One region of the Streptomyces collinus genome, then DNA from elsewhere that is predicted to be linked to it. Evidence: riboswitches for the same ligand, from Rfam matches in the RefSeq annotation. Region 1 holds a riboswitch; each other region holds the start of a gene.
The links. Region 1 has a riboswitch for cyclic di-AMP ahead of RFN52_RS16110 (LysM peptidoglycan-binding domain-containing protein). Riboswitches for the same ligand answer to the same signal wherever they lie in the genome.

Region 1 (2,191 bases):
GCCCTTGTTGTCGGTGGCGTCCAGGTCGAACATCGCCTGGTCGATCAGGCGCTGCTCGGTGGCGTCATAGCCGACCAGCTCCGGGCCGATCTGCTCGATGACCGCGAGGACGGCCTTCTCCACACCCTTGCCGAGGTAGCGGTTCGAGTCGCCGTCGCGGAGCTCGATGGCCTCGAAGGCGCCCGTGGAGGCGCCGGACGGGACGGCGGCACGACCGGTGCTGCCGTCGTCGAGGCCGACCTCGACCTCGACCGTGGGGTTGCCTCGGGAGTCCAGGATTTCCCGGGCTACGACGACGTCGATGGACGGCACGAGCATCTCCTTCTTATGTGACGCGGGTACGCGGGCCGCGTGGGCCCGGCGAGGTGCGGAGCCTCGGTGGCTCGCGACATGAGCCTAACCGGCTCCGGGCGATCGGCCACCGGGTCGCCCACCCCATGGACAGAACCGAGAGTAAATTGTTTCCGAACGGAACAAAGCCGGTTCGCGAAGTCCGGCAGAAAAAACCCCGCTCCGGTGCGTACGGGGGATGACGCGCCGGAGCGGGGAGCTGGTGGGCCCTGGGCGGGCCCGGGTGGGCCGCTGCTTACTTCAGGTGCAGCTGCTGGCCCGGGTAGATGAGGTTGGCATCGTCGATGATGTCCTTGTTCAGCTGGTACAGCTTCTCCCAGCCGCCCTTGACCTTCTCGTCCGCGGCGATCGAGCTCAGGGTGTCACCCGTGACGACCTTGTACTCGCCGTCACCCTTCTTGACCTTCTTGCCGGTCGGGGTGGTGACGGTCTTCTTGGCCGCGGGGCGCTCGTCGGAGCGGGAGGCGGGCTGCTGCTGGGTCTCGCGGGTCTCGGTGCTCTGCTGGCTCTGCGAGGAGCTGCCCGAGTCGCTGGAGGAGCCGCCACCGGTGTAACCGGCGCTCGACAGGCCCTTGCCGCAGACCGGCCAGGCGCCCTTGCCCTGGCTCGCGAGGACCTTCTCGGCGATCTCGATCTGCTGGTCCTTGGTGGCCTGGTCGGCGGTGGAGGCGTACTTGGTGCCGCCGTAGCCGGACCAGGTGGAGGCGGAGAACTGCAGACCGCCGTAGTAGCCGTTGCCGGTGTTGATGGACCAGTTGCCGCCGGACTCGCACTGGGCGACCGCGTCCCACTCGGAGGCGGTGGCGGCGGAGGCGTTGCCGGCCGCCATCAGCGGGGCGGCGACGGCGGCACCGGTGACACCGGCGATGGCGATGACCCGAGAGGCCTTGGACGGACGGCGGTGCGTGCCCTTGCCGGAAAACAGCATGGAGAGATCCCCTCACCGACGCCTGCGAGGTGAGCTGTCGGGTTCGGGCCGGTTGAGTTGCCCGGCCGCGCCCCTCCCGGGACACGGCTTCACCCCAAGCCCTTCCGGCACAACTGTCCGGTCGGGCACCTACCTTGGGTCCCCCGCTCCTGCCTACGGCGCTTGACGCGACGACTGTTCCCGTACGGCCGCTGGCAGGATTCGGCGTTGCGGCAGCCGGGGCTCGCGGTGACGAGCGGTCACGACCGTAGACACGCGATCCACGGAATTTCAAAGACGATCAAGGCTTCTGAGATCTATCTCTCACCGGCCTTATACGGGACATTCAGTACGAAAACGTGACGTGAACTCACCCGGTTTAGGGGTGACTTCGGCCGCGGTTTCCGCACTGCCCGAACAGCTACCGCTCGTCCGCTTCGCCCTCGACCGTGAGCGTCTGACCGGGGTGAATGAGGTCCGGGTCGGCGCCGACCTCGTTCTCGTTGCCCTCGTAGAGCGCGTGCCATCCGCCGCTGACCCGAAGGGCGTCGGCGATGGACCAGAGGCTGTCGCCGATGCCCACGATGTAGGCACCTTCGGACGCGTCGCCGGAACTCTCGTCAGCGGGCGCGGAGTGACGCCCCGTGGACTTCTCCGCGCGGTCGCTCTCGGGCGTGCGGGTTTCGTCGGCACTGGGACCGCGATGACGGCCGGAGCCGGTCTCGGCCGACGCCGAGGAGTCGTCACCCTGCTGCGAGTCGCCCGGCTTGCCGCCCTCGGGAGTGGCCGACGGAGAGCCGTCGGGCTGCTCGCTCTGCGACGTTCCGCCGGATTTACGTGACTTGTCGGTCTTGGCGGTTTCGTCCTTCGAGGACGACGACGCGTCAGGGGACGGGGATGAAGAGGGGCTCTCAGAGGGGGATGAACCCAGCG
Region 2 (2,191 bases), 1.8 Mb from region 1:
GAGTCGGCGGCGTCGTAGATCGAGAAGCTCGATGTGAAGCCGAGTTTCTTGCTCTCGCGGCGGAGGATGCGCACGCACGCACTGTGGAACGTCATGACCCACATGGCGTTGGCGCGCGGGCCGACGAGCTGCTCGACGCGCTCCTTCATCTCGCCCGCGGCCTTGTTGGTGAAGGTGATCGCGAGGATCTGGCCCGGGTGCACGCCGCGCTCGGCGAGCAGGTGGGCGATGCGGTGCGTGAGCACGCGGGTCTTGCCGGAGCCGGCACCGGCCACGATGAGCAGCGGGGAGCCGGAGTGGACGACGGCGGCGCGCTGGTTGTCGTTCAGCCCTTCCAGGAGCGCGGCGGTGTCCACGACCGGGCGGGGTGCGCCGTCCCGGTAGTAGGCGTCCCGGTCCGGGGGCGCGTCGAACTTCCCGCCGAACAGATCGTCCGGAATCGACTCCGGAACGTGATCGTCCTCGGGCGGCGGCGGGGGCTCGTCCGCGGGGCCCCGCTGGGCCTGGAGGTTCGCCAGGAAGCTGTCGTCAAAGAGGCTGCTCATCGCTCTCCGAGTCTAGGGCGCCCCACTGACAGCCCGCCGCCGCCCTGAGAACATCGCCGGGCGCCCGACCCCCCGGCGACCGGCCGGCGGCGCATTGTCGCCCTCCATGACCGCATGATCACGGCCTGCTACACCCCCCGCAATCATGGATGAAACGTGACCAAACCCCCTCGATCATTCACTCTCGGCAACGTTCATGACCGAGGTCACGAAAATGTATCGGGCATATCACCCATCAACCTTCACAGGGGCCACACGAGTTGGCTACCGTGCGACCAGGCCGCATGACCCCCACCGGCGAACGTCGCCGGGCCGCGCGGCCTCCGCCGAGTCCGGTGTGCCGCAGTGGCAGCCGGAGCCGGGGACCCAACCGTGAACCTGGGGTGAATCGGCCCGACTCCCTGTGCGGAGAAGGCCGTAGGGCAAACCTTCCGAACCACCCGCCCGAACCCGACAGCTAACCCGGTAGGCGGAACGTGGAAGGAGTCGCCTCCCTTGGCGTCGCACCGCAAGTCGCGTCCTACGGGTACGCGCGTGGCAGGCATACGGACCCCCGCCCTCGCAACGGCGGCCCTCACCTCCGTGGCCCTGCTGTCCCAGTCGGCCAACGCCGCCCCCGAGGCCGACGACAAACCCAGCCTGGAAGAAGTCGAGAAGAAGGTCGACGACCTGTACCGCCAGGCGGGGTCGGCGACCGAGAAGTACAACGCGGCCAAGGAGAAGACGGCGAAGCAGCGCAAACGCGCCGACGCCCTCATCGACGACGTCGCGAAGCGCACCCAGAAGCTCAACGAGGCGCGCGAGGAGCTGGGGTCCTTCGCCTCCGCCCAGTACCGCACCGGCGCCGCCGCCCCGGACACGGCGACGTTCCTGCTGGCGGACACCCCGCAGGACTACTTCGACCAGACCCAGCTGATGGACCGGATGACGGGCCGCCAGAAGGTCGCGGTCGACGACTACATCGCGCAGCAGTCCGAGACGATGACGAAGCGCCAGGAGGCCACCGAGAGCCTGGAGGCGCTCACCGAGTCGCAGGGCGATCTGAAGGCCGCCAAGGCGACCGTCCAGCGCAAGCTCGCCGACGCGCGCGAGCTGATGTCGAAGCTGACCGCCGAGGAGAAGGCCCGGCTCGCGGCGATCGAGAAGGAGAAGCAGGAGGAGGCCGCCCGCAAGGCCGCAGAGCTGGCCCGGCAGCAGGCCGCGCAGCAGCAGGCGCAGGAGGAGGCCGCCCAGCAGCAGGACAGCGGATCCTCGTCGTCGGGTTCGGCGGGCTCCGGCTCGTCCACCTCGACGGCCCCGGCCGACTCCTCGTACGCCACCAAGGCCGACAAGGCGCTCGCCTTCGCCCGCGCGCAGATCGGCAAGCCGTATGTGTGGGGCGCGGTCGGCCCCGGCTCCTACGACTGCTCCGGTCTCACCCAGGCCGCCTGGAAGGCCGCCGGCGTCGACCTGCCGCGCACGACCTACGACCAGGTGAACGCCGGCACCACGGTCCCGCTCTCCCAGGCCCAGCCCGGTGACCTGGTCTTCTTCTACGACGACGTCACCCACGTCGGGATCTACATCGGCAACGGCATGATGATCCACGCCCCGAAGCCCGGCACGTACGTGCGCGAGGAGTCGACCTACTACGACGGCGAGTCGGC
Region 3 (2,191 bases), 2.3 Mb from region 1:
GCTGCACACGGGTCGCACCCGGGAGCAGGTGAGCGCGGACATCGAGCGGGACAAGATCCTCACCGCCCAGGAAGCGGTGGAATACGGCCTGGTGGACGGGATCATCCCCAGCCGCAAGGCCACCCTCGCCCCGCCGACCGGTCGGTGAGGTCCCGGTGCTCCCGCCCGAACTGCCGCCGCTGCCCGCCCTGACGCGCGCCGAGGCGGAACTGATCGACCGTTACCTCGATGTCGTCGACCTGCTGGGCCGCATCAACCCGGCGCAGGACGGCGACACCTACCGGGGACTGCGCGCCGCCCAGGCGCTGGTCGGCAAGGCCACCGCACTGCGCGACGCGTTGGCCCTGATGCATCAGCGGGGCGAGACGGAACTGCACGCCGGCACGCTGGCCCGGGCGCTGCGTGTGCTGGACGGCGAGCGGCGCACGGCCCGGCTCACCCTGCCCCCGGAGTCCGTCAGTTGACGCGGAAGCGCCGGCCCGGACACCCGCGCCGTCACCGGAGCGTCCGGAGCTGAGTCGAAACGGACCAAAAGACGTACCCCTGTTCGGAGTAGGCGGGAGACCGATTTTGGGGCCGTTCCGGTTGCGCAACGCGCGTAGCCCAGGGACGGAATGGGGCATTCCGTCCCTGGTCCGGGGGTCCGCGAATGCGTGGACAGTGGCTCGAACGCACACGTGTCCACCCGAACGGGTGAGTGGTGAGTAACAACACAAACCCCCGGTTCCGTTGGGAAATCCGGACAGGCATGCGCCAAGATCCCTGTCTGACGACAAGCCCCCGCCGCTGTGGCGGGGCGATCCGGGCGGACGCCGAATCCTGCCGCCGCCCGGATGACCGGTCGACAGGAGTGGATCGGCAGGAGTGGAGGACCCAAGCACGACGGGTCGCCGGGACGGTCACGCCATGACCTCGCCCGAGCAGCCCTTGGGGTGAAGCCGCGTCAGCGGCCGGGCAACTTCGCCAGCCCGAATCCGACAGGTCATCCTTCACAGGCGGCTGACGAAGGGTTGCGCATGACTGCGCTCAATCGTGTCCCGTCGCTCATGGTCCGGGCCGGCACGGCCTCGGCGCTCACCATCGCCGCCGTGGGCGGTTCGATCGTGGCGCCCGGCTTCACCTCCGAGGCCGCGGCAGCCACGCCGGCGACCAAGGCACTCCAGATCGCGGCCTCCAAGAAGGGTTCGCCCTACAAGTACGGGGCCACCGGTCCGCACCGGTTCGACTGCTCCGGGCTCACGCTCTACTCGTTCAAGAAGGCCGGCAAGAAGCTCCCCCGTACGGCTGCCCAGCAGTACAACAAGACGCGCCACATCTCCGCCAAGAACCGCAAGGCGGGAGACCTGGTGTTCTTCCACTCGGGCAGCAACGTGTACCACGTCGGTATCTACGCGGGTAAGAACAAGCTCTGGCACTCCCCGAAGAGCGGGGACGTGGTGCGACTGCAGAAGCTCTGGACCAAGAGCGTCTGGTACGGGCGCGTGAAGTGATCCGCTCGGCGTGCGGCGGCGTCCTGACGCGCCGCCGCACGCCGGAGCGTGACACGGGCTCACATGGATACCCGTGACCCCATGGCCGAGCACCGCCCCTGCACCGCACGCAACGAGACTCCGCTGCAACGCGCCGACCGCAACTTCGTGGAGCTGCTCCAGGAACTCCGCGTCACCCAGACGGGCGTGCAGATCCTCTTCGCCTTCCTGCTGTCGCTGGCCTTCACCTCGCGCTTCGAGGATCTCGACACGGTCCAGTGCGTCACCTACGTCATCACCCTGCTGCTGGCGGTCCTGGCAGCCGCGCTCTTCACCGCGCCGGCCGCGCTGCACCGCTCCCTCTTCCAGCAGGGCGCCAAGCCCCGCATCGTGCAGGTCTCCTCGCGCCTGGCCACCATCGGCCTGAGCGTGCTGGTGTTCGCGTTCAGCGGTTCCGTGCTGCTGGTGGTCGACGTGACCACGGGCCGGGCCGGCGGTATCGCCGCGGGCGCCGCGACGTTCCTGGTCTGTGTCGGCCTGTGGGGGCTGCTCCCGCGGCTGGTGCGGCGGGCGGGGCTGCGCAAGGAGGCGGACGCCACCGGGGAGACCGCCGAGGAAGGACCGGACCAGGGCGACGTCAAGGTCCCCGCACTGCTGCGGCGAACCGTGAGGCAGCCGTCCGGGCTTCGAGGAGCGGCAGCGCACCGGGAGGCGTCGGCACG
Region 4 (2,191 bases), 4.1 Mb from region 1:
CGGGGCGCGGCGTGCGCGGTGGCCGTGGGGGTGAGGGCCGCCAGGGCGGCTCCGGCGGCCAGGGCTCCGAACGCTCTGCGGGTGGTCGGCACGGGACACAGCTCCTCGGGATCCGCCGGGAAGGCTCTGGAAAGCGCTTGCACTCCGGACGGGATCACTCTGTCCCAACGGCCGCCGCCTGTCGATCCCTTGACGCGGCCGACGGCATGCGCGCACACCGAAGGCCGGACCCGGGGATCGGGGTCCGGCCTTCGGCCGCGTGTCAGGCAGGTGGTCGTGCGGTCGGTCAGCCGACGGAGACGCCGTGCGAGCGCAGGAAGGCGACCGGGTCCACGTCCGAGCCGTAGTCCGGCGTCGTGCGGATCTCGAAGTGCAGGTGCGGTCCGGTCACGTTGCCGGTGGCGCCCGACAGGCCGACCTGCTGCCCGGCGGTCACGGTCTGGCCGGCCGAGACGGAGAGCTGGGACAAGTGGGCGTACTGGGCGTAATGGCCGTCGTTCAGCTTGATGACGACCTGGTTGCCGTACGCGCCGCCCCAGCCGGCGGAGACGACCGTGCCCGCGCCGACGGCCTTGAGGGAGGTGCCGGTCGGGACGACGAAGTCGACACCGGTGTGGTAGCCGCTGGACCACATGCTGCCGGACATGCGGTACGGGGTGCCGACGGTGGCCCCGTCCACCGGGAGGGCGTACCCACTGGCGTTGCCCTCGGCGGCGGGCTTGGCGGCGGCCGGCTTCGCGGCGGTCTCCGCCTTCGGGGCCGACTCGGCGGCGGACGGCTTCGCGGCCGAGGGCTTCGGGGCGGAGGCCTTCGGCGCGGACGGGGCCGAGGACTTCGGCGCGCCCGCGGCCTGCTTGCCGATCGACAGCTTCAGGCCCGGGTGGATCAGCGACGGGTCGGAGCCGACGGCGGCGCGGTTGTCCGCGTAGAGCTTCTTCCAGCCGCCGCTGACGTTCTGGTCGTCGGCGATCTTCGCGAGACAGTCGCCGGCCTCCACGGTGTAGGTGCGAGCACCGGTGGCCTTTTCGGCGGCCTTCTTCTCGGCCGCCGGAGCGGACTGGACCGCCTTTTCCGGTGCCGACTGCGGGGTGGCGGCGTGGGCGCCGGCGGCTCCCATGAGCGGCAGCGCGAGAGCGGCTCCGCCGGTTCCGGCGACGGCGATGGAGCGGGTGAAACGCTGGGTCTTGGGACGGCGGTGCTTACCCTTCGCGGGCATGGCGAATTCCTCTCCGTCGCCTGCGAGGTGAGCTGTCGGGTGCGAGCTGGAGATGCCCGGCCGCGCCGGGGCGCGGCTTAACCCCAAGCCGTTCCGGGAACCGGAACAGGCGTCTTACCTGTGGGTCCCCCGCTCCTGCCGTACGTCGGGTCAGTGTGTGCGGGCTCCGGTCGGCGGCAGGATTAGGCGTCCGTCCGGATTGGTGTGGAACGTAAGCGACCAGGACGCAAACGGACAAGCTTGCGGTTGCCCGTGACGGTGTTTCTCTTGACGCGTCGCCACATCTGCGGTCACCGAGCGTGGATTACCGATCTCCTGCTTTCCCCAACCGCCCTGAATAACGCCAGAATTACGTGAACATGGCAACAGCACATCGTCACGAATATGACGATGGTCACGCACCCCGACCTCATCTCCTTTACGATCGGGGCACGTTATCCCTAAGCGCCTTTAGCGGCCTATTCGGACAGAACGGCTACTTCCGCTTAAGGCGGACGACCGTCGCGTCCAGATCCCCCCGCAGACCGACCCGCAGTCCGTGGTGAAGCAGCACCGCCCCCCGGTGAATTTCGCCTGTTTCGAGGCATTCGTACGATGCGGCCGGGTCGAGGGCACGCAGCCGGAGGGCCGGTACGGGCTCGCCGTAGCGCTGCGCCTGGAGCCAGGCGAGGACGACGGTCTCGTCGCCGAGGACGTACTGCACGGCGCTCAGTCCGCCCCCCGGGGGACGCAGCCGGTACTGGTCGCCGCGTTGCACCACGGGCCGGATCTCCTTGTAGAGCCCCACCCACTCCCGCGCCTCGGCGAGCTCCTCCTCCGTCCACCGCGTGAGGTCGCCGCCGACCCCCAGCACCCCGGCCATGGCGCTGACGAAGCGGAACCGCAAGGAGCTGGCCCGCTGGTTGAGCATGACGTTCGGACTGTCGGTGACCCAGGCGGCCATGACCCGGGCCGGATGGATCTGGCTGAAGCCGT

Region 2: another riboswitch for cyclic di-AMP. It lies ahead of RFN52_RS24845 (C40 family peptidase); the one in region 1 lies ahead of RFN52_RS16110 (LysM peptidoglycan-binding domain-containing protein).
Region 3: another riboswitch for cyclic di-AMP. It lies ahead of RFN52_RS05510 (C40 family peptidase); the one in region 1 lies ahead of RFN52_RS16110 (LysM peptidoglycan-binding domain-containing protein).
Region 4: another riboswitch for cyclic di-AMP. It lies ahead of RFN52_RS34620 (M23 family metallopeptidase); the one in region 1 lies ahead of RFN52_RS16110 (LysM peptidoglycan-binding domain-containing protein).

The regions. Positions count from the first base shown of each region.
Region 1 is NZ_CP133771.1:3,590,733-3,592,923, forward strand. It holds gene eno (phosphopyruvate hydratase) at 1-312, opposite strand, end outside; gene RFN52_RS16110 (LysM peptidoglycan-binding domain-containing protein) at 587-1,279, opposite strand; cyclic di-AMP (ydaO/yuaA leader) riboswitch at 1,284-1,450, opposite strand; gene RFN52_RS16115 (LysM peptidoglycan-binding domain-containing protein) at 1,680-2,191, opposite strand, start outside.
Region 2 is NZ_CP133771.1:5,430,406-5,432,596, reverse strand. It holds gene pcrA (DNA helicase PcrA) at 1-545, opposite strand, end outside; cyclic di-AMP (ydaO/yuaA leader) riboswitch at 860-1,032, shown strand; gene RFN52_RS24845 (C40 family peptidase) at 1,041-2,191, shown strand, end outside.
Region 3 is NZ_CP133771.1:1,244,338-1,246,528, forward strand. It holds gene RFN52_RS05500 (ATP-dependent Clp protease proteolytic subunit) at 1-148, shown strand, start outside; gene RFN52_RS05505 (hypothetical protein) at 156-464, shown strand; cyclic di-AMP (ydaO/yuaA leader) riboswitch at 801-1,013, shown strand; gene RFN52_RS05510 (C40 family peptidase) at 1,017-1,490, shown strand; gene RFN52_RS05515 (DUF6328 family protein) at 1,554-2,191, shown strand, end outside.
Region 4 is NZ_CP133771.1:7,677,368-7,679,558, reverse strand. It holds gene RFN52_RS34625 (DUF6250 domain-containing protein) at 1-92, opposite strand, end outside; gene RFN52_RS34620 (M23 family metallopeptidase) at 287-1,216, opposite strand; cyclic di-AMP (ydaO/yuaA leader) riboswitch at 1,221-1,375, opposite strand; gene RFN52_RS34615 (alpha-galactosidase) at 1,692-2,191, opposite strand, start outside.